Regions from separate parts of the Rummeliibacillus sp. G93 genome, predicted to be linked through region 2. Evidence: riboswitches for the same ligand, from Rfam matches in the RefSeq annotation. Region 2 holds a riboswitch; each other region holds the start of a gene.

Region 1 (7,274 bases), 590 kb from region 2:
CCGCAGTCTTTAAATCATATCCGCCGTCAAAATAAACTGTAATATTGTGTGGCTCCTCTTCAATTTCTTTCAAATAGCGTTTTAACTCTTTCATTGTCCATGTACTACCATGTGGGTCTATCAACAGTAAATTTTTAATACGTCCTGTTTTCTCAATATCTTCCGCCATTTTAAGTGCTTTTCCAGCTTCCATTTGATCAGAGCGAAAGACTGTCTCCATACCACCACGTGGAATTTTGTAAGTCCATTCGATTGTAATTTTCATTGAAACCTCCGTCATTTTATCTTTTTAGCTTATTGTCACCAATATACAGATTAATTATGATATAGTAGCTCACCTAACACAAAAAGCCTCTAATAAAGAGGCTACAATAGGCTACTCGCCTAAAATTTGAGCTAATCGATTTTGCCCGTTTACTGCTGTTTCTATCACCTCGTCAAATAGTTGAGCGACAGACGGCACATGATCAATCAAACCAATTACTTGGCCAGCCCAACCAAAACCACTTTCTTGCTCGCCATCATAAATATATTTGCAATTCGCTTCACCACTAATCATATCTTTCAAATCTTCATAAGTTGCTCCGCTTTCTTCTTTTTGAAGTATTTTTTCTGTGAAAGGAGATTTAATGGTGCGGGCAGGAGCACCAAGTGACCGCTTGATTACGACAGTATCTGTTTCTTTTCCGTGAATAATCGCTTGCTTATACACTTCACTTGCATGGACGCATTCTTTAGTGGCGATAAAACGTGTACCCATTTCAATACCTTCAGCACCAAGCGAGAGGCCTGCAAGCAATCCTCTACCATCGCCAATACCGCCACTAGCAAGAACAGGAATAGATACGGATTCAACAACGCGCGGTACAAGAACTATTGTGCCAATATCTTCGCGTCCTAAATGGCCGCCACCTTCTTGACCAACTGCCATCAATATATCTGCTCCTAGTTCTTCCGCTTTCTGAGCTTGCCTTACTCCTGAAACCAAGACTAGAGTGCGAATATCTTCATTTTTAACGCGTTTTAACACTGGTGCTGGATTACCACCTGTAATAGAAATAGCAGGTACTTTCTCTTCAATTGCGGTTTCTAAAAGCTCTTCATATGCATTTTGATGTTTTGAAATAGCGAAGTTGACGCCAAAAGGACGATCTGTTAATGTGCGCACTTTTCGGATTTCATCTCGAAGCTTTTCCTTAGATCCCAAAGTAGCGGCTGTAATCTGTCCTAGCCCGCCAGCATTTGAAACCGCAGCGCATAAATCGGCGTAAGCCAAATAAGCAAGACCACCTTGGACAATGGGATACTTAATTCCAAGAATCTCTGTAACACGTGTTTTCAATTTGGACACCCCCATGTATTGTATATACCTTTCTTTCTATTAGTATAAGGGAATGCAAAGAATTTTCATATTATTGGAACTAAAATAGAATGAAATGCGGGTCTGCATTTGATAAAGTAATATAAAGAATTAATTTCCATATATGAATGTTTTAAAAATAAATTAGCGAAAGGATTTAACAAGATGTATTACCCATCTAAAAAAGATTTATGGCAATACCCTTTATATTGGGGTACAATCATTGCTTGTTTCGCACCTCTTGTTGCAGGAAGAGATTATGTAGTCCTTGTTTTTACTGTTCCGTTAGCAATTTTGCTCATATGGGGTTGGTTTTGTACAGGATATAAAGTTAATCAAAGCTACCTGATTATTCGAAATGGCCCCTTCAAAAAGAACGTTCCTATCAAAGAGATTAAAACAATTGCTAAAACCAAAAATTTGCTTGCTGCCCCTGCCCTTTCAATAGATCGATTGGAGATCATTTATGACGCAAACAATAAAATGGCACTTGTATCTCCAAAGGAGCAGCTGCAATTTTTAGCTACTTTAAAAAGTATTAACCCTAAAATTGAATTAGACTCCAAGCTAAATCAGTAAATCCTCTATGAATCAAAATAAGGAACAGCTTTACTAGCTGTTCCCACTCTCTTATCCCCAAATCTCTTTTGATATATCAACAATAAACTTTAATTTTGCCCATTGTTCTTCTTCCGTTAGAATATTACCATGATGGGTTGAAGCGAATCCACACTGTGGGCTGATACATAGCTGCTCGAGTGGTACAAATTGTGTTGCCTCTTCTACACGAGCTTTGATGTTTTCCTTGTCTTCCAACTCGCCGAATTTTGAAGTAAATACTCCCAGAACTACCTGCGGCCCGCCCTTTGGAATATAGGATAGTGGTGTGAAGTCGCCAGACCGATTGTCATCATATTCTAAGAAAAATCCGTCCACTTTTTCATTTACGAACAAAGTTGGAGCAATTTTAGCATAACTTCCTTCAAACGCCCATTTTGAACGATAATTCCCCCGGCATAAATGGGTAGTTACTATTAAATCTTCCGGTTTGCCTTCTAACACTCCATTTGCTACCCGAAGCGCAAGGTTAATCAATTCTTCACGTGAATATCCACTGTCGTTAAATGGGATATTCTCAGCATTCAGTCCCGCAATATAGACATCATCCAACTGCAAATAACGACAACCTGCTTCATAGAAGGCCTGGATTGCATCCCGGTAAGTTTGGATAATATCACTCGCATATTCCTCGATATCTGGATAGATGTCAAGGTTTCTTATGCCAGCATTGAATAATTGGTTTGGGCTAGGTATCGTTTGTTTTGGAATTGCCCGATCTCCTACAATTTCTTTGAACTCTAGAAAATCTTGAATATGCGGATGATTTGAGTTGAAAGAAATCTTTCCGTTATTACGAACATCATATTTTTCTGTTTCTTCTCCTTTAAATTTGAAGCCGTGTTCTGGGATATATCCTTCAACACCGTTTAAATGTTCAAGAAAATCTGTATGCCAAAATCTACGTCGAAACTCACCATCAGTTACTGCTTGTAAACCAACATCAATCTGTTTATCCACCGCTTTTTTGATCTCTTCCGTCTCAATCTGATGTAATTGTTCTGCGGATATGTTACCTTCTTGATAGTCCTTACGTGCTTGGTGAATGCTTTCTGGTCTTAATAAACTACCTACATGATCAGCTCTAAATGGTGCTTTTACTAACGTCTTTGTCATCAAAATCTCTCCCTTAGTTTCATTTAGTTAATTGACTAATTGACTCCAACTCTTCTATCCTCTAAATAGAAAAAACCCTCTTCTCAATGAATAAGAAGAGGGTTGGAATACCATACGAAAAAAACGCTCCTCTTATCTGCTAGCTTTACGCTACTGGAATTGGCACAGTACTTTAATAGTCCGCTGCCGAGGCTTCAAAGGGCCAGTCCCTCCACCTCTCTAGATAAGAAAATCAACATATTAAGTTTGTATAAATATATAATAACGCAATAAATAGAATTGTCAATGTTTTTTAAAAATTTTTAAATTTGATTTTAAATCAACTATATATTCTCCTCATCTTGCACCTCAACCAAATAAATACCTTTTGAAAAACGTCCACTTTTTTCAGCTTTAGCTAAACGTGATTCTTCCAATTCTTTCAATGAAATATTATAAACTTCTAATGCTGTATGTATAAGTTCCAAAAGGTCTGCCAATTCTTCCTTCATCTCTTCCTTATTTTTTGCTTCTTGTACTTCATAGGCTTCCTCTATGAATTTTTGCTTCATTTTCTGTAGTAACTCTTGTTCACTCAATTGTTCAACTATACATTTTTTCCCTTTTCCTTCGATGATTTGCGGGATAAAATCTCGGACTAATTTATTGTAAATTGGCAATTTGTACTCACCTACCTCTGAGTATTTTAGTATAAATAGAGTTTTTAGTACTGTTTCTTTTTTCTCTATTTTACACTATTTTATAAGAAAAACTAGAATTTAGAAGTAATACATTTTATCCTTTATAGGAAACCATCAGCTGATCACCACTATTACCGATTACACACAAAAATTGCCGAATTCTGTTTAAAAAATGGTTTAACTTTTTGAATTGAGGCTATATGTAAAGTAAGAAAGGATGATGAAAATGAAAGAAAATGACAAAGCCGAAAATTTAAAAGAAGGACCATTGGATACACCAGATGAAGTAAAGTCTGATAAAGAAAGTATCTACGACAAAGACCCTGAAATGCAAACGGTTGATCCCATCCCAATGGAGGAGTTAAATCAACAAGTTGAAGATGAAAAACACAACCATCATACAAAGGATACCTCTTCAAGTGAAGAGCGCTATCCTGGCTAGGCTAGTGCTTCTCTATTACTCACATACATCCGTGCAAGACATGTATAAGAGACTTTCATGAGAGTGAAAGTCTCTTTTCTCAAGGGGCGGAATACGAACAAATACATACGGCAACTAGAAGAATCCATACCCTTTCACTGCTTATTTATAAGCATTTCACAAAAATTTTGCAGTTGAATACCTTAGAATGATGATTCTATTGTGAAAGATTGGTTACCATTTGGTTCAGCAAATTAAAAAGAAAACGGAGGGGTTTCCTATTAACAGAAAGAATTTGTGGCTGCTAAGCCTATTGGCTATTCTTACCTTTGCCTTAGCGGCATGTGGAAGCAGCAAAAAAACAAACAAATCTGGAAGCGAAGCGAGTGATATTGCGTTTAAAGTTAATTCTGGAGAATATGTAACAATTACCAAGTATGATGAAACCGATGAAAAAACATATCTCAAATTAAATGTGACAGTCCAAAATAAATCTAAAAATGAAATCCCAGTAAATTCTTCAAACTTTAGTTTATATGGTAGCAAAGATGATGAAAAAATTGACTCTGTCTATGTAAATCCACCGGATGAAGAATCTTTTAAAGAACTATCAGGAAGTATCTCTCCTGAGAAAAAAGCGAGTGGTGACCTCTTTTACCCTGTCAATAAAGAAGAAAAGTATGAGCTTCATTATCAACCGCGCATTTATGATGACAAAGGTGAGAAACATAAAGAGTTAGTAGTATCAGTGGATCCGTCGAAGTATAAAAATGATTCAGAGAATGCCAAGAAAGCTGTAGCAGCTTATGTTGATCAAGTTTTCTTAAGCAATGACAATCCAGATTTTAAATCCTTACTCACAAATGATGTCTTAGCAGACAGCCAAAAGTTTGATGAAGAACTTGCCAATCAATTGAAGGAAGGCTTTGGTGAGTTTACACCATCCATGCGTTTAGAAAAAATGTTTATTGAAAAATACCGAAACGCTTTAAATAAAAAAATTGAGCCTACTTATAAAATTGCTTATGGTGATTCAAAACAGGCTAAAGTAAATGTTAGCTTTAAAAATTTCGACACATCAGATCTTTATAAACAATCTCGAAAAGTAAGCGAACAATTTGCTAAGAAAAACCAAAATAAATATAGCTATAAAGAATATAAAAAAGCACAAGAAGATGCTTTAAATTACACATTTAGCCGTATTGATCAAATTATGAACAATACGAGTTTGAAAGAAGATAGTCGTGAATATGCACTTATTTTAAAAGAAACAGATGGTAAATGGACAATTCAAAAGACAGACCAAGATATGAATAGCGAATACGATGATTTGCTTAAAGCATTCGTATTACAGACTTATTAAATAAAAGAACCGCTTGAATGATAAGATTCAAGCGGTTTTACTTTGGTTAAATAAATATTCTTCTGTACGCAGAAGCCATTACTGATTTTTTATAATGTTATTACCCATATTTCCTAGAAAAAGTTCTAATCCTTAACAGATAACACTAGATATAAGTAACTACACAATTTCTTCAACATCAAGACGCAACCAATTGACAGCTTATCATGGTCTCCATTGCTGAAGCAACATACTTAATCGTCTCTTACTTATTGAGAATAATGAGCGACAGCTTGGAGGTGGCTTTGTCGCTCTCTCGTCTGGTAGTCAATATGATATGGCGTTAGCTTTTTTAAGATGTTAATTATTTTTTTCAATTACTCCGCACGCAATTCGTGCGCCTGAATTACCGCTTGGATCAGTTTTATAGTCATCTGCTTTTTCGTGAATAACAAATGCACTTCCATCCTTATCAAACAATGTATTATGTGCTCCTTCTTTTAAAGTGAAGGCCTTTGTCGCAAAACCTACATCTACTGTTCCATCCTCTTCCACTTGTATATTTGGAAGATCGCCTAAATGATAACCTTTTGCGTTGTAGTATCCGTGAACTTTGTGAGTTGGATTAAAATGACTTCCTGCAGATTCGAATGTTGGTTTCTCACATATCCCTTTTTCATGAATATGGATCCCATGGTCTCCTGGTGGTAAACCCTGTAACTTCAAATCGATTTGTACGCCCTTTTCATTTTCTGTCAAATTTGCTTTCCCTAACTCTTTACCCTCTGTATTAAGAAACTTAGCCGTTGCGTGAATGGTTGTATTTTTTTCTCCACTTACTGGTTTTAAGTTGTCTACTTTTTGTTTGTTTGTCGAACACCCGGTTAGAATGAGAAGAGCGACTAACATAGGCCAAGTATTTTTTAATAATTTCATTTAAAACACTCCTTTCTCTCAGAGTGGCCAGCTAAGCCTATTTTTATTCGATATGTTTGTGATTCTTTCTTTTTGTTTACTTTTTGAAATTTCTAACAATTGAACACTTTATTAAGTTATAATAGAGAATAAGAACGATAGAAAGGAGAAATTGCATGAAAATTACTACCTTTATAGGAAGTTCTCGCGCTAATGGTAATACAGAAATTCTCACTGATATCGTAACAAAAAATGTAACTCACAGACGCATCTACTTAAAAGATATTATGATTGAACCTATCCATGATTTGAGACATGATATGAAAGGTTTTAGACCAGTTGCTGACGATTATGATCAAATCATTGAAGCCATCCTAGAAAGTGATGTATTGATTTTCTCTACACCTGTTTATTGGTATAGCATGACTGGATTAATGAAAAACATGATTGACCGCCTCAGCCAAGCCATCCGTGACGAGCGTTATCCAGAATTGAAGGAACACTTAAAGACTGTTAACGCAATTGTAGTAACAGTGGGTGGCGACATTCCACGCATTAAAGCATTGCCGCTTATCCAACAATTTAAATACACATTTGATTTTCTCTCCATTAACTTTTCTACTTACATTATCGGTCAAGGCAGAAGACCAGGTGACGTTGTGAAAGACGAACAAGCAGTTGCTGAAGCTTTGTTGTTAAACGAAAAGCTAAAATTGGAATCAAAATCAAACGCACATTAATAAAGAGGGATTGGCATAAGCCAATCCCTCTTTTAAAGCCGAAGTTTTTATTCTTGTAAAGACTGTAACTTAAGTTGATCTC
Region 2 (7,274 bases):
TATAGGCAAAGTATTTTATGAACACACACTGGAATCATTGAAAGCCATCGACTTTGCACAAAAACAGATTGAAGAATACTTGAACCCTGAAGAAGGAACGATTAAAATCGGCTTCCCTACAAGCCTGGCTAGTTTTTTGCTGCCCACCATCATATCAGCCTTCAAGAAAGAACATCCGACGGTTTCCTTTCAATTACGCCAAGGGTCTTATCGCTATCTGATCCAGGCTGTAAAGGATCGCGAATTAAACTTAGCTTTCTTAGGGCCTGTTCCAGCAAACGAAGAATTGATTGATACAAAAATACTTTTTACTGAAAACATCGCCGCTTTGGTCCCTGAAAACCATCGCCTGGCAAATAAAAAGGAAATCCAATTGGCCGACCTTCATAAAGATCCTTTTGTTGTGTTTCCGAGAGATTACATACTACATCAGGTTGCTGTAGAAGCTTGCAAATCCGTCGGTTTTACACCACATATCACAACGATGGGTGAAGATTTAGATGCTTTAAAGGGCTTGGTTGCCGCAGGAATCGGCGTAAGCCTACTACCGGAAAGTGCATTTTACGATGCTACACCTCGTCGTACAGCTAAGTTGACGCTCACCAATCCGCCATTCACACGAAATGTTGGGGTTATCTATCCACGCAATCGTGACCTGGCCCCTTCTGAAAAAATCTTTTTAGACTTTGTATGCCAACTATTCTCACGGCTGTCGCAATTTAAATTATAAAAAAGGTGTAAGCATTAAATGCTTACACCTTTTTGTTTTATTTAGAAACCGGTACAACTGACCCTTTCCATTCTTTCGTAATGAAGTCTTGGATTTCTTTTGAATGCAGGGCATCTACTAGTTTTTTCACTGCTTTGTTGTCTTTATTTTTCTTCTTCACTGCTACTACGTTTACATATGGTGAATCAGAGCTTTCAATAGCAATAGCGTCTTTTGTTGGGACTAAACCAGCATCAATAGCGAAATTAGAGTTGATGACAACTGCATCGCCTTCTCCGTTTTTGTACATTTGCACTAGCATTTCAGGTGCAGTGCCGCCATCGATTTTTAAGTGTTTCGGATTTTCATCAATATCTTTAATGACTGCTTTAGTAGGATCTACACCTTTTTTAAGCGTAATCAACTTGTTTGCTTGAAGCAATTGAAGTGTACGACCTTGGTCAGTCACAGAGTTGGAAATTAGAATAGTCGCTCCATCTGGCAACTTATCAAGTGATTTATATTTTTGTGAATAGACGCCGATTGGTTCGATGTGAATCTTGCCGGCAATCGCAAAATCATAGTTATTATCTTTCATTTGCTCTTCAAGATACGGAATGTGTTGGAAGTAGTTAGCATCAAGATCACCATTATCTAAATCTTTGTTTGGCAACACATAATCTTGATATTTTTCAATCTTCAAATCAATGCCTTCTTTTTTAAGAATTGGCTTCGCTTTTTCCAAAATGATGGCATGAGGCGTATTAGATGCACCCACTACCAATTCTTTGTCTGATCCTGCTTTGTCTTTGTTTCCGCATGCTGCTAGGCTAAGTGCCAATGATGCGGTAAGAATTCCTGCTACAAGTTTCTTCATTTTTCATAACTCCCTTTCGTTTTATGTGAACGTCTGAACGGTTCAACCAAATTATCGTTTATCAAGTCTTGCTGTAATAAAGTCACCCACTATTTGGATAACAAACACGATGATTAATATAAACACCGTGGCAACGAATACGACGTCTGTACGGCTACGTTGGAAGCCATCTAAAAAGGCTAAGTCGCCAAGGCCACCTGCTCCAATGATGCCCGCCATTGCTGTATAACCGACTAATGCTACAGCTGTCACTGTAATACCAGATATCAAAGCTGGCCATGATTCTGGGATTAAGACCTTCCAGATTAATGTACTTGTTTTAGCGCCCATAGATCGGACTGCCTCAATGACCCCTTTATCAATCTCCCGGAAAGAAATCAATACCAGTCTTGCATAGAATGGAGCAGCGCCGATAATTAATGCCGGCAATGCTGCATTCGCTCCCCGAAGCGTTCCCAATAGCATTTTAGTAAACGGGATAAGGAGGATCACCAGAATAATAAATGGAATAGAGCGGAAAATATTCACGACTGATCCTGTCAGCCAATTGACTAGCTTATTTGCCCATAATTGATTCGGACTGCTCAAAAATAGGATAATCCCTAATAGAAGCCCTATGACAAAGGTGAACACAGTTGAGACTACTGTCATATAAATAGTTTCCTGTGTTGCTTCCCACATTGCTAGCCAATCCACATTTGGAAATAACTTAGTTAGCATGTTGGATCACCTCCGATTTAACGTCTTCCCCATCTAAGTATTGAATGGCTTTATTTATATTTTCTTCATTGCCTGCAATGCGAACGATCAGTGTGCCGTATGGACCGCTTTTGGTAGCGGAAATATTTCCGTGCACAATATTTACATCCACATCGAATGTGCGAATCAAATGCGAAATCACTGGCTGCTCAGCTTTCTTGCCGACAAATGTCAGCTGAATTAATTGGCTGTTTGGATCATCCAACATTTGCGAAATCGATTCTTTATGTTCTGCTGATTCTGTTACCTGAGAAACGAATTTTTTTGTAATTTCTGCTTTTGGCGATTGGAACACCTCTAGAACATTGCCTTGCTCAACGATTTGCCCAGCCTCCATCACGGCCACTCGATGACAGATTTTGCGTATAACATGCATTTCGTGTGTGATAAGCACAACTGTAATGCCCAGCTTTTCATTAATGTCTAAAAGCAAATCTAGGATAGCATCTGTTGTTTCCGGATCGAGCGCTGAGGTTGCTTCGTCACAAAGCAACACTTCTGGATTATTGGCTAATGCCCTTGCAATTCCTACGCGCTGTTTTTGCCCACCTGACAATTGGGCTGGATAGGCTTTCTCTCTTCCCTTTAAGCCAACCATTTCAACTAATTCGCTTACTCGCTTTTGGCGTGCCTCTTTTCCAACGCCCGCTATTTCAAGAGGGAAGGCGATATTTTCTTCCACAGTCCGCGACCATAGCAGGTTGAAATGCTGGAATATCATGCTGATCTTCTGTCTTGCCTGTCTCAGTTCTTTTCCCTTAATGGTGGATATATCGTACCCGCTCACTTGTACGGTGCCTGAAGTCGGTTTTTCCAACCCGTTTAATAAACGAATCATTGTACTCTTACCAGCACCGCTGTAACCGATAATTCCAAATATTTCACCTTTTCTGATCGTCAAATTGGCATCTTGGACAGCTGTAAGGGATCCACTTGCTGTTTTATATTTTTTTAGTACATTCTTTAAGAGAATCATAGCCAAACCCCTTTCATCAAAAAAAATAAGGCCTTTCTGTTAAAGATAAACAGAAAGGCCTTACGTATTGTATTTATACGAAAACCGTTCTCTCATCTTCCAAAGTTTACACTTTGTGTGAATTGGCACCATATCACAAACTGTGACGGTTGCCGGGCTTCATAGGGCACTTCCCTCCACCTCTCTTAATAAGAGCAACGCAATATTTAATTAGGTTATGCTAGTTACTTTACCATGCTGAATTTTGTTCGTCAATCCTTTTTTTGAAACTTTTCAAACAAATATGACACAGACTGAAAAGCGTATATTTTGTCATGCACTTCGCCATCTTCAGCGATTAACAGGCAAGGAACACTTTCCACCTGATATTCATATGCCAGTTCTTCAGCATAATTCAAATTGATTTTACCCATTGGGATTTGTGGGAATGTTTGTTGGATGACCTCCATCATTTTAGAGGCAACCATGCATGTACCACACATGGGCGTATAGAGATAAAAAGCGCACAATTGGCCGCTTTTTTTCGTGTTTTCCCATTCTTCAATTGACCATTCTTGCATCGATTGGATCATCCCTATTCTATAAAATAAGCAGGGTCAATTTCGAAATCTGCTGCTAATAAGACCCTTGCCAAATATTTTCTTGGAGTCGTTTCTACCTGTCTATATAAGGAGAGTGTACGCAAATGATATGCCTCTGGATACTCTTTTTTCATCAGTGCCCGCAAGCGGTCGCCTGAGTAATCTTCATCGAATAATGTGTATAAATCATATTGTTCGTAAGGGGTTAGCAACTCTTCTAGCTTGCTTGCGCTAATCGTTCCATTGGTGCATATAATTGGAATGCTTTCTGTCAATAGAGGTGCTATTTGAAGCTTATCCTGCCTTCCCTCTACTATAAGCACTTTATCAGGCAATGCCCGCACCTCCTCATTGGATAGTCAGACGATACTCTCAGTTGATATAAAAAGCGCCAACACAGAATAGTGAGGCGCTTGAATAAGATTATTCTTCGATTAATTCGCCGTATTGTTCAGCAGATAATAGCGCATCGATTTGAGATGAATCTGAAGGTTCTACAACAACCATCCATGCTTTTTCATATGGTGATTCGTTAACGAATTCAGGGCTGTCTTCTAACTCTCCATTGATTTCAACTACTTTACCTGAGATTGGCGCGTATAATTCTGAAACTGTTTTAACAGATTCAACACTACCAAATGGTTCGTCTGCTACGATTTCGTCGCCTACTTCTGGAAGTTCTACGAATACGATATCGCCAAGTTCAGATTGTGCGAACTCTGTAATGCCGATGCGTACTTTACCGTCTTCTGTTTTCACCCATTCATGCTCTTCTGAATAACGCAAACTTGCTGGAATATTACTCATTTCTACCCCTCCAAATATGTATTTATATTCATATTAATTTTGACATAATCCTTATCTAAAAACAAGCAATTCTATAAGCTACTTCCATGTATTTTCAAAATCTTCTTCTTTAAAACCTAAGGTGATTTTTTGACCATCTGTAACGATAGGTCTCTTTAGAAGCATACCGTCTGACGCAAGCAATGCAAGCTGGTCTTCCTCGCTCATATCCTTTAGTCGATCTTTCAGCTCAAGTTCACGATATTTCTTCCCAGAGGTGTTAAAGAACTTTTTCAGCGGCAAGCCACTAAGCTTCCAAAACGATTTAATTTCTTCCGCAGAAGGCGTACTTTCAACAATGTGACGCTCCGTAAATGGAATATTGTGATTCAGCAGCCAAGCTTTCGCTTTTTTGCAGGTTGTACAATTAGGATATTGTATTAAATTGATTGGCATAAACATTCCTTCTTTCCTCTACAAATACTCCTACTATTGTAGAGCGACACTTATTTATACGCAAGGAATCCGGCCACATGATTAGTATGACCGGATTCCAAAGGTTTATTTACTTATGATTAGACTGTATATTTTTCAGCTGAGATTAATTTAACAGATGCATGGCGTTTTTTAGAAATCAGGTTGTAAGGTGTATAGCGAGTTAATTTGCGCAATGCAGATAATAGCATGCGTGATTCATCACCTTCGACTGATGCCAAAATAGTTTCTTTTGCTTCTTTTTCAATTTCAGCAAATGCTTCTTGGCAGAAGATTTCTGTATACAAAACTTTTTGTGCCGCTTTATCAAATCCATCACGGCTAAGCGCTTTTTCAGAACGTAATACAACAGATTCCATTGCAAATAGCTGGTTCGCGATATTGGCAATATTCACAAGTACTTCTTGTTCTTGCTCTAATTTTGCACCAAAGCGTTGTACTGCTGTACCTGCAGCCAATAGGGCAATTTTCTTCGCCATTTTTACAAGGTGTTTTTCTTGTGCTAATGGCTCATCACCGATTTCTTCTGGCATCATTGACAATAATTCAGCTTGCAGGCTTTGTGCTTGTTGCAATAAAGGTAGTTCGCCTTTCATCGCTTTTTTCACAAATGTGCCTGGTACAATCAATCTGTTAATCTCATTCGTACCTTCAAAGATACGGTTGATACGTGAGTCACGGTAGATGCGTTCTACTTCGTATTCTTGCATATAACCATAACCACCATGCAATTGAACAGCTTCATCCGCGATATAATCTAATGTTTCAGAACCAAATACTTTATTGATTGAACATTCGATTGCATATTCTGCGATTGCTGCAGCTACTTTTTTGCCGTCTTTTTGTTCTTCAGGGCTTAAGTGGCTCATGCGTTCTTCAAAGTAACCAACTGTACGGTAAATTAGCGATTCTGATGCATACAATCTTGAAGCCATTGTCGATAATTTTTCTTTTGTTAAGTTAAAGGAAGAGATTGGTGTGCCAAATTGTTGGCGTTGGTTTGTATAAGCGATTGCCAATTCAAGCGCGCGTTTTGAAGCACCAATTGAACCTACGCCCAATTTGTAACGGCCGATATTTAAAATGTTGAATGCGATCACATGGCCGCGTCCTACTTCACCAAGCAAGTTTTCAACAGGCACTTTCGCATCTTCTAAAATTAGAGTACGAGTTGAAGAAGACTTGATCCCCATTTTCTTTTCTTCTGCGCCTGTTGATACGCCAGGGTAGTTGCGCTCAACAATGAATGCTGAGAATTTATCGCCATCTACTTTTGCATATACAACAAATACATCAGCAAAACCAGCGTTTGTAATCCATTGTTTTTCACCGTTCAGAATGTAATGAGTTCCTTCTTCGTTTAACTTGGCAGTTGTTTTAGCACCCAATGCGTCAGAGCCTGATCCTGGTTCTGTTAATGCATAAGCAGCAATCAATGCGCCAGAAGCTAGTTTTGGCAAGTATTTTTGCTTTTGGTCCTCATTGCCGAATAATACGATTGGCAGTGAACCAATTCCTACATGTGCACCATGTGTAATTGAGAAGCCGCCTACTCGTGCCATTTTTTCTGCAATTAACGCAGATGAAATCTTATCAAGACCAAGGCCTTCATATTCTTCTGGTACATCGGCTGCCAACAAGCCTAATTCGCCAGCTTGCTTTAATAAACGCACGGAATGTTCAAATTCATGATTTTCTAGATTTTCCACAACAGGTAGTACTTCATTGTGAACATAGTCTTCTGTTGTTTTAGCAATCATTTTTTGTTCATCAGTGAAATCTTCCGGAGTGAATACACGATTTGCTTCCAGATCCTCTGTTAAAAAACTGCCGCCTTTAATTAGGTTTAATGTATTTTCTGCCATTCTGAATCTCTCCCTTTATTTAAATTTTTCTTTAAGTACAAGTTGTATTTCTACTCTATAATATTTCGAAGACGCCAGCTGCGCCCATACCGCCGCCGATACACATGGTAACAACCCCGTATTTTTTACCTTGGCGTTTTAACTCATGAATCAGCTTTAAGGTAAGCACTGTGCCTGTTGCACCTAATGGATGACCAAGAGCAATAGCTCCTCCATTTACGTTTAC
Region 3 (7,274 bases), 630 kb from region 2:
CCTTCAACTAGGATTTGATGACGTTTTTTAAAGATACGGCGTAATCTTTCAGTAATCTCTTCAGCATGATCTAATGCTACACATGCTGCATCTTGTATTGGTTGGAAGGTGCCAAAATCGAGATTTGACTTTAACTCATGGAAAATAGAGATAATCTCAGCATTCCCTACGATATATGCAATTCGCGCACCTGCAAGGCTAAAGCTTTTGGATAGCGAGTTAATTTCAATACCTACTTCTTTTGCACCCTGCGTAGCCAAAAAGCTTATCGGACGATCTCCCTCAAAGTAAAACTCAGAGTAAGCAGCATCATGAATAACTATAATATTATACTTTTTGGCAAATTCAACCACTTCCAAGAAAAATTCTTTCGAAGGATTTGCTGGGACAGGATTACCTGGCAAGTTTAAAATAAGCAATTTGGCCTTAGATGCGATTTCCTCTGGTACTGCGGAGAAATCCGGCAGGAACTGATTTTCTTCTAAAAGAGGCATATAATAGGGGATTGCTCCAGCCAAATGTATACCTGCATCATATGCTACATATGCAGGGTTTGTTGTGAGTACATAATCTCCTGGGTTGCAAAATGCTATCGGTAGATGGATTAAGCCTTCTTGCGATCCCATTGTTTGAAGAATCTCCGTTTGAGGATTCAATTCCACATTTGATCTGCGTTTATAATAATCAGCAACAGATTGTGTAAACTTCGCTGTGCCGCTTAAAGTATAGCCATACGAATCAGATTTAGCTGCTTGTTTTGATAGCTCTTGGCGAATTCTTTCGTCAGGTGGCAGGTCAGGACTGCCGATGCTTAAATCGATTAAAGACGTTCCCATCGCTGCCTTTTTATTTGCGGCAGCTTTTAAATCTCCGAATATGGCTCTTTTAAACATAGCCATTTTTGATGAACGTTCGATTTTCATTGAATTCACTCCTAATCTTATTAACACTCTATGAGCTTACTATATTTACACTCATAAAGAGTATAGAACGAAGCTAAACTAGAGAGAAAAAATAGAACTCTCATTAGTTAAACTCCGTTTAATTTTTATATAATTTTATCACGATAAGCTGCTATAATACAGATGAAATTAGTATGATACAGATGAATGAAGTTTTATTATTTTTAGTAAATTTAATTTATTCGAAAAGTTTTAACAAATAACGAGATATATTTGCATAATTTTTGATATACTAATGGGGAAGTTAGTCTATGTGTCTAAATAACTATCATTTAGTTTTGTTAGTGAAGTTAAGGGTGTTTTTGATAGTGCAGCTTTTGTTTATTCGGCCCTATAAAAACTATATACTCTTAACGCATAGAGGTTAATTTCAAGCTTTATAAAAAGAAGCCTTTGCTCTAATTAATAAGTATGAAAGGAGTTAGTGTGATGGGAAAGACGATAAAGTGGAAAATTATTAGTGCAGTTATGGTATTGGTACTAATTAGTCTAGTGGTTTTAAATCTATTTAGTACATATATTGTTAATGAGAAAACTAACAACAATCTTATTTCACAAAGCAAAGCAATAGTAACAGAGATGTCGGCATCTATTGATTACTTTTTACAAGGATATGAAAAAGGTGTTGTTCAATTTTCAGCAAATCAAGAGCTTGAGGGAACTGCGAAACAAATCAACCTAAAACTTTCAGAATTTTTAGATAATTATGACGGAGCTACCTCTGTTTATTTCGCAAAACCTGATAAGCAACTTGAAATCCAGCCTTCTGTAGAATTAGGAGATGATTTTGATCCTACAACTAGAGAATGGTATACAAATGCTGTGAATGACCCCAAAAATGTTTTTTGGACAAAGCCTTATTTAGATGAAGCCACCAAAACATATACCATTACTGCAGCTAAAGCAATAGAGAAGAACGGTAAGTTAATTGGTGTTGTAGGTGCAGATATCCTACTCTCAGATTTATCGAAAGAATTGTCAAAAAGAAAACTTGGTTTTGACGGTTATCCAGTATTAATTGCAGAGGATGGGACAGCTATTGTTCACCCTTCAAAAGAAGGCAAAAGCTTAAGCCGATACAGCTATGTGAAAAAAATGATGGTAAACAAAGAAAAGGTTGGTGTGGTGGAAGCATCAAATCAAGGCAAAAAAATGATTACGGTGTATAACACATTACCTAACTTGAATTGGAAGGTAGCTGCTGTTTATGAAAAGAAAAAAGTAGAACAGGCAGCACACGATATAAGAAACTTCTTTCTTATTTTTTCTATTATATTATTAGCCCTTTTATTTATTGTCTTAATTCTTATTATTTCTTCTATTACTAGACCTATTGCTGTTTTAAGAAAGTTAATGGACAAGGCATCTGGCGGAGATTTAAATGTTGCCGCAACCTATAATGGTTCTAATGAAGTAGGACAGCTATCGAATGATTTTAACTCCATGATAAACAGCATGAAATCCATTGTTCAAGTGGTAAATGGAACATCGCAAGAAGTAGGCCACCACTCTCAGCAACTTAACAAGCTTGTCGAAGAAACAACAGCTTCGAGCGAAGAAGTGACGGCTGCAATCGGAGAGATTGCTAAAGGAGTGAGTAACTCAGCTGAAAAGTCAGATCTTGCGTTTGAACATGCTAATGCTTTAAGTAATCAAATTAACCAAATAAAGAATAAGACAATATCAATGCAAGACATTGCTGAACAAGCACAAGGAGTTAACAAAGAAGGTCAATCTCAAATGGAACAATTTCAGGCTGCCTTTTCTAGCTGGGAAAGTAATCTAATTAGTATGGCGGAAAAAATTGCATCTTTGGAAAAACAAATACTCTCTATTGATACAGTAATGGAAACCATACGAAATATTTCTAATCAAACGAATTTGTTGGCTTTAAATGCAAGCATCGAAGCAGCTCGAGCTGGTGATCAAGGGAAAGGGTTTGCAGTTGTAGCAGAAGAAGTAAGAAAATTAGCTGAGCAAACAGCTAAAGCCACAGAAGAAGTAAGAGAAACAGTACAGGCTCTGCAAAGAGAATCCAAAATAGTCACTGAACAAATGCATTCTACGAAAGACAAATTTCAAGATCAGTTGGTTGTGGTAGATTCTACTAGTGAATTGTTTAACAATATCTCTTCTTTAGTTTTACAGTTAGAAGAGGCCATTGATAATATTTCAAATGACACATTTAAGATCACAAGCTATAAAGATGAAGTAATAGACATGATTCAAGAGATGACAGCCACTTCTGAAGAATCAGCTGCAGCTTGTGAGGAAGTAAGTGCCTCTTCTTCCGAACAATTGGCAGCAATTGAAGCAGTTTTAAATTCGGCAGAGAAGCTTTCACACTTGAATAACAAACTTTCTGAATCAATCCAAAAGTTTAATTTATAGTTTTTAATTATTTGAATTTTTATAATAATCATGTTACGATCAATATAATTTTATATTTCTTATCAAGAGAAGCTGAGGGGAAGGCCCTATGACGCTTCAGCAACCTCTGTGTATGCAGAAAGGTGCTACATCCTGCAAGATTAAATCTTGGAAGATAAGAGTGCACGCATATCAATGCCCCTTTTCTTCTTGTAAGGAAAAGGGGTTTTTGTTTTATAAAGAAAAGGGGGTTATTTGATGCCAATTAATATTCCGAAAGATTTGCCGGCAACGGAATTATTAAAAAAAGAAAAGATTTTTGTCATGGATGAAAGTAGATCAAATCAACAGGATATCCGACCACTTAACATTGCTATTTTAAACCTAATGCCCGAGAAAGAAAAAACCGAACTGCAGCTTCTTCGACTTTTAGGCAATACACCATTACAGGTTACTGTTACATTTTTACATACCGCTACGCATATCTCTAAAAATGTTAGCAAATCTCATTTAGATACATTCTATAAAACATTTAATGAAGTAAAAGAGTTTCGTTTTGACGGATTAATTATTACAGGTGCTCCAGTTGAGACGTTGGCCTTTGAAGAGGTGGATTACTGGGAAGAGATGAAAGAAATTCTTGAGTGGTCCAAAACTAATGTCACGACAACACTTCATATATGCTGGGGAGCGCAAGCAGCGCTTTATTATCATTATGGAATTGATAAATACTCATTAGATCAAAAATGTTTTGGTGTTTTTCAGCATACTGTTCAGGAGTCAACAGCAAAACTAATACGAGGGTTTAATGATGTGTTTGTAGCACCACATTCACGCCATACTTCTGTTTCGGTACACGCAGTGGAGGAACATCCTAATTTATCTGTACTCTCTAAATCAGAAAAAGCAGGTTTGTTTATTGCTATATCAAACGACGAAAAAATGATTATGGTAACAGGTCATTTAGAATATGATGCTGAAACTTTAAGTGAAGAATTCAAACGCGATTTGGCTAGGGGTAATGACATAGCTATACCGAGTAATTACTATCCAGACGATAACCCTAATAATCAGCCGTTAAATACCTGGCGTTCGCATACACATCTTTTGTTCTCAAACTGGCTTAACTACTATGTTTATCAAGAAACACCTTATGAATGGGCATAGGTTAACTCTCATTCTCTATTGCTTATCTTTCTATTTGTTATAATAGACGAAAGAAGATACAAGAAAAGAGGATTATATGTGTTTGTGACTATTGGTATTTTAGCGCATGTGGATGCTGGAAAAACCACCTTATCCGAAAATTTATTATATCAATTTAATAGCATAAAAGAACGAGGTCGGGTGGACCACCAAAATGCTTTTCTAGACCATCATGCCATTGAAAGAGAACGGGGCATTACGATTTTTGCAGAACAAGGAAGGCTTGAAATGGGAGAAGATACATATACCATTATCGATACGCCAGGGCACGTCGATTTTTCTCCAGAAATGGAGAGAGCAATCGCTGTAATGGATTATGCCATACTTGTTGTTAGCGCTTTAGATGGTGTACAGGGACATACAGAAACAGTTTGGTCTTTACTTAGAAAACATGAAGTCCCCACCTTTATTTTTATTAATAAAATGGATGCAGATACAGCAAATGGTGAGGCAGTTTTACATGAGTTGCGGCAAAACTTGTCAAAGAACTTTGTTCCAATAACAAACGAATTTACAAATGGTAGAGTATCAGATCAACTGATTGAATGGGTAGCAGAGAGAGATGAAGAAATACTTGAAAAATATTTCAACCAATCTCTGCTTGAAGGGGATGTAAAGAAAGCTTTTCAAAAGATGATGATAGAAGGAAAGGCTTTTCCCTGTGCTTTTGGCTCTGCCTTAAAAGATGAAGGAATTACCGAATTCTTTGAGCAAATTATGCTTTTAGCGAGAACCAGCTATGATGAGGCACTGCCATTTTCAGCGAATGTGTTTAAAATCCGCCATGATGATAAAAAGCAAAGAATTACATTTATGAAAGCACAAGCAGGAAAGTTATCGGTTCGAGATGTACTTGAACTAGGTGGAACCCCTGAAAAAGTAACCGAAATTAGGCTTTACAATGGGAATGATTATAAGGTAGTTAAAGAAGTGCAAGCAGGAGAAATATTTGCAGTGACTGGCATTTCAAATGCAAATATTGGAGATGTCGTTGGAACAAAGAGCATTGCGCAAATGCCTTTTGAACTCATACCAACATTGCAATCTACTGTTGTGAATGATGGGACTGATCATATTAAGGACGTATTAGCATGCTTTAGATTATTAGAAGCAGAAGATCCTTCTTTAGAAGTCAGATGGATAGAGAGATTTCAAGAAATCCGTGTTCATGTCATGGGAGCTATTCAACTTGAAGTACTGAAAGAAGTAGCAAAACAGCGTTTTTCTCTCGATATCCATTTTGAAAGCCCCCAAGTTTTATACATGGAAACAATCAGTAATACTGTAACTGGGTACGGTCATTTTGAGCCGTTAAAACATTATGCAGAAGTACATCTTCTGATGGAGGCAGCCGAGAGAGGTGCAGGCATATTATTTGAAAATAGATGCCATGATGATGATTTATCTACCGGGCATCAGCGTTTAATCGAACACCATATTTTTGAGAGGCCGCATAATGGACTTTTAACAGGCTTCCCTCTAACAGATGTCAAATTTACATTACTGACGGGGCGTGCACATGAAAAACATACAGAGGGTGGGGATTTTCGTGAGGCCACTTTTCGTGCAATACGGCAAGGACTCGAAAAAGCGAGTATTCAATTATTAGAACCATACTATTTCTTTAAAATGAAGACAGACCAAGTTCATATCGGACGAATGATGACAGATGTTCAGCAGGCAAGCGGTACTTTTGAAGCGCCGATTATGAATGGTAATCAAGCTATTTTGGAAGGAAGGGTACCTGTCTCTACGTTTATGGATTATAGTACTGTATTTGCTGCATATACAAATGGCAAAGGTGCAATAACATTGAATTTTTACGGGTTTGATCAATGTCATAATCCTGAAGACACCATTGAAAGAATTAATTATCGAAAAGACGCTGATCCGGAATATTCATCATACAGCATATTTTGCGCGAGAGGCAAGGGGTATGCTGTTCCTTGGGAAGAAGCAGAGCAAAACATGCATTGCTTGAAAAAATGATCGATGAAATCGTCAAGCGTAGATTAAAGTAAAACACAAAGTTATAATTGAAAAGGAAACCTTAGCTAAGGTTTCCTTGTTTTTTCTCAAAATAGAAATACATAATACTTTTTATAATAGTATATGATAATATACAAATTATAATATTCAGTATATTTTAAAAACGTTTGTTGGAATTGTTTTTTGGAGGTGAAATATGACAACTACCTATGCAGAGTGGGGAGAAGCTAGAGTTAAATTAACTTGGAAAAAAAGACTGCTTACTTCCCTTAATTAATGAAATTACAAGTGTACATGGTTTTTGCTTTTACGATGATAATTTTTTGTTGGTTGATTTAAAACATAGAGGATGGGATATTCCTGGTGGACATATTGAAGCTGGTGAAACACCAGAGGAATGCTTTAAGCGGGAGGCGAGGGAAGAAGCTTATATTGATGGGGAGTGTACTTTGTTAGGATACATTATTGTTGACCATAGTGAAAATCCTGCATGGACAGATGACAGCCCATATCCCCAAATAGGATTTCAGGTATTTTACAAAATGGAAATAACAAGTCTACTTCCGTTTGAAGGAAAGTATGAATCTACACAACGAATATTTATAAATCCTGAGGAGGTTTCAGCGTATCATAGCGAATGGAATATTCTTTTTCAAGAAATATTAGATTATGCAACATCTATACAATAGAAGAATTTCTATAGGAAGCTAATAAGTAATAATTCATTCATAAAAAAGACTGCAGACA

Evidence for each region. Region 2 has a riboswitch for S-adenosylmethionine ahead of M2M59_RS11745 (methionine ABC transporter ATP-binding protein). Riboswitches for the same ligand answer to the same signal wherever they lie in the genome.
Region 1: it holds a riboswitch for S-adenosylmethionine, as region 2 does, so the genes downstream of both, M2M59_RS08690 (5-methyltetrahydropteroyltriglutamate--homocysteine S-methyltransferase) here and M2M59_RS11745 (methionine ABC transporter ATP-binding protein) in region 2, are expected to answer to the same signal.
Region 3: it holds a riboswitch for S-adenosylmethionine, as region 2 does, so the genes downstream of both, metA (homoserine O-acetyltransferase MetA) here and M2M59_RS11745 (methionine ABC transporter ATP-binding protein) in region 2, are expected to answer to the same signal.

What each region holds. Positions count from the first base shown of each region.
Region 1 is NZ_CP097314.1:1,747,770-1,755,043, forward strand. Features, by position in the region: gene M2M59_RS08675 (reverse transcriptase-like protein) at 1-265, opposite strand, end outside; gene M2M59_RS08680 (NAD(P)H-dependent flavin oxidoreductase) at 377-1,342, opposite strand; gene M2M59_RS08685 (PH domain-containing protein) at 1,526-1,939, shown strand; gene M2M59_RS08690 (5-methyltetrahydropteroyltriglutamate--homocysteine S-methyltransferase) at 1,991-3,094, opposite strand; SAM riboswitch class I at 3,224-3,324, opposite strand; gene M2M59_RS08695 (nucleoside triphosphate pyrophosphohydrolase) at 3,418-3,753, opposite strand; gene M2M59_RS08700 (hypothetical protein) at 4,001-4,216, shown strand; gene M2M59_RS08705 (DUF5105 domain-containing protein) at 4,509-5,558, shown strand; gene M2M59_RS08710 (superoxide dismutase family protein) at 5,898-6,473, opposite strand; gene M2M59_RS08715 (flavodoxin family protein) at 6,629-7,192, shown strand; gene M2M59_RS08720 (ABC transporter permease) at 7,240-7,274, opposite strand, start outside.
Region 2 is NZ_CP097314.1:2,334,490-2,341,763, forward strand. Features, by position in the region: gene M2M59_RS11730 (glutamate biosynthesis transcriptional regulator GltC) at 1-730, shown strand, start outside; gene M2M59_RS11735 (MetQ/NlpA family ABC transporter substrate-binding protein) at 768-1,586, opposite strand; gene M2M59_RS11740 (methionine ABC transporter permease) at 1,638-2,306, opposite strand; gene M2M59_RS11745 (methionine ABC transporter ATP-binding protein) at 2,296-3,321, opposite strand; SAM riboswitch class I at 3,411-3,516, opposite strand; gene M2M59_RS11750 (thioredoxin family protein) at 3,573-3,881, opposite strand; gene M2M59_RS11755 (toprim domain-containing protein) at 3,896-4,237, opposite strand; gene gcvH (glycine cleavage system protein GcvH) at 4,326-4,709, opposite strand; gene M2M59_RS11765 (arsenate reductase family protein) at 4,788-5,144, opposite strand; gene M2M59_RS11770 (acyl-CoA dehydrogenase FadE) at 5,264-7,048, opposite strand; gene M2M59_RS11775 (acetyl-CoA C-acetyltransferase) at 7,104-7,274, opposite strand, start outside.
Region 3 is NZ_CP097314.1:1,706,877-1,714,150, reverse strand. Features, by position in the region: gene M2M59_RS08490 (aminotransferase class I/II-fold pyridoxal phosphate-dependent enzyme) at 1-923, opposite strand, end outside; gene M2M59_RS08485 (methyl-accepting chemotaxis protein) at 1,392-3,353, shown strand; SAM riboswitch class I at 3,410-3,514, shown strand; gene metA (homoserine O-acetyltransferase MetA) at 3,591-4,499, shown strand; gene M2M59_RS08475 (GTP-binding protein) at 4,578-6,527, shown strand; partial or broken gene M2M59_RS08470 (NUDIX hydrolase) at 6,724-7,216, shown strand.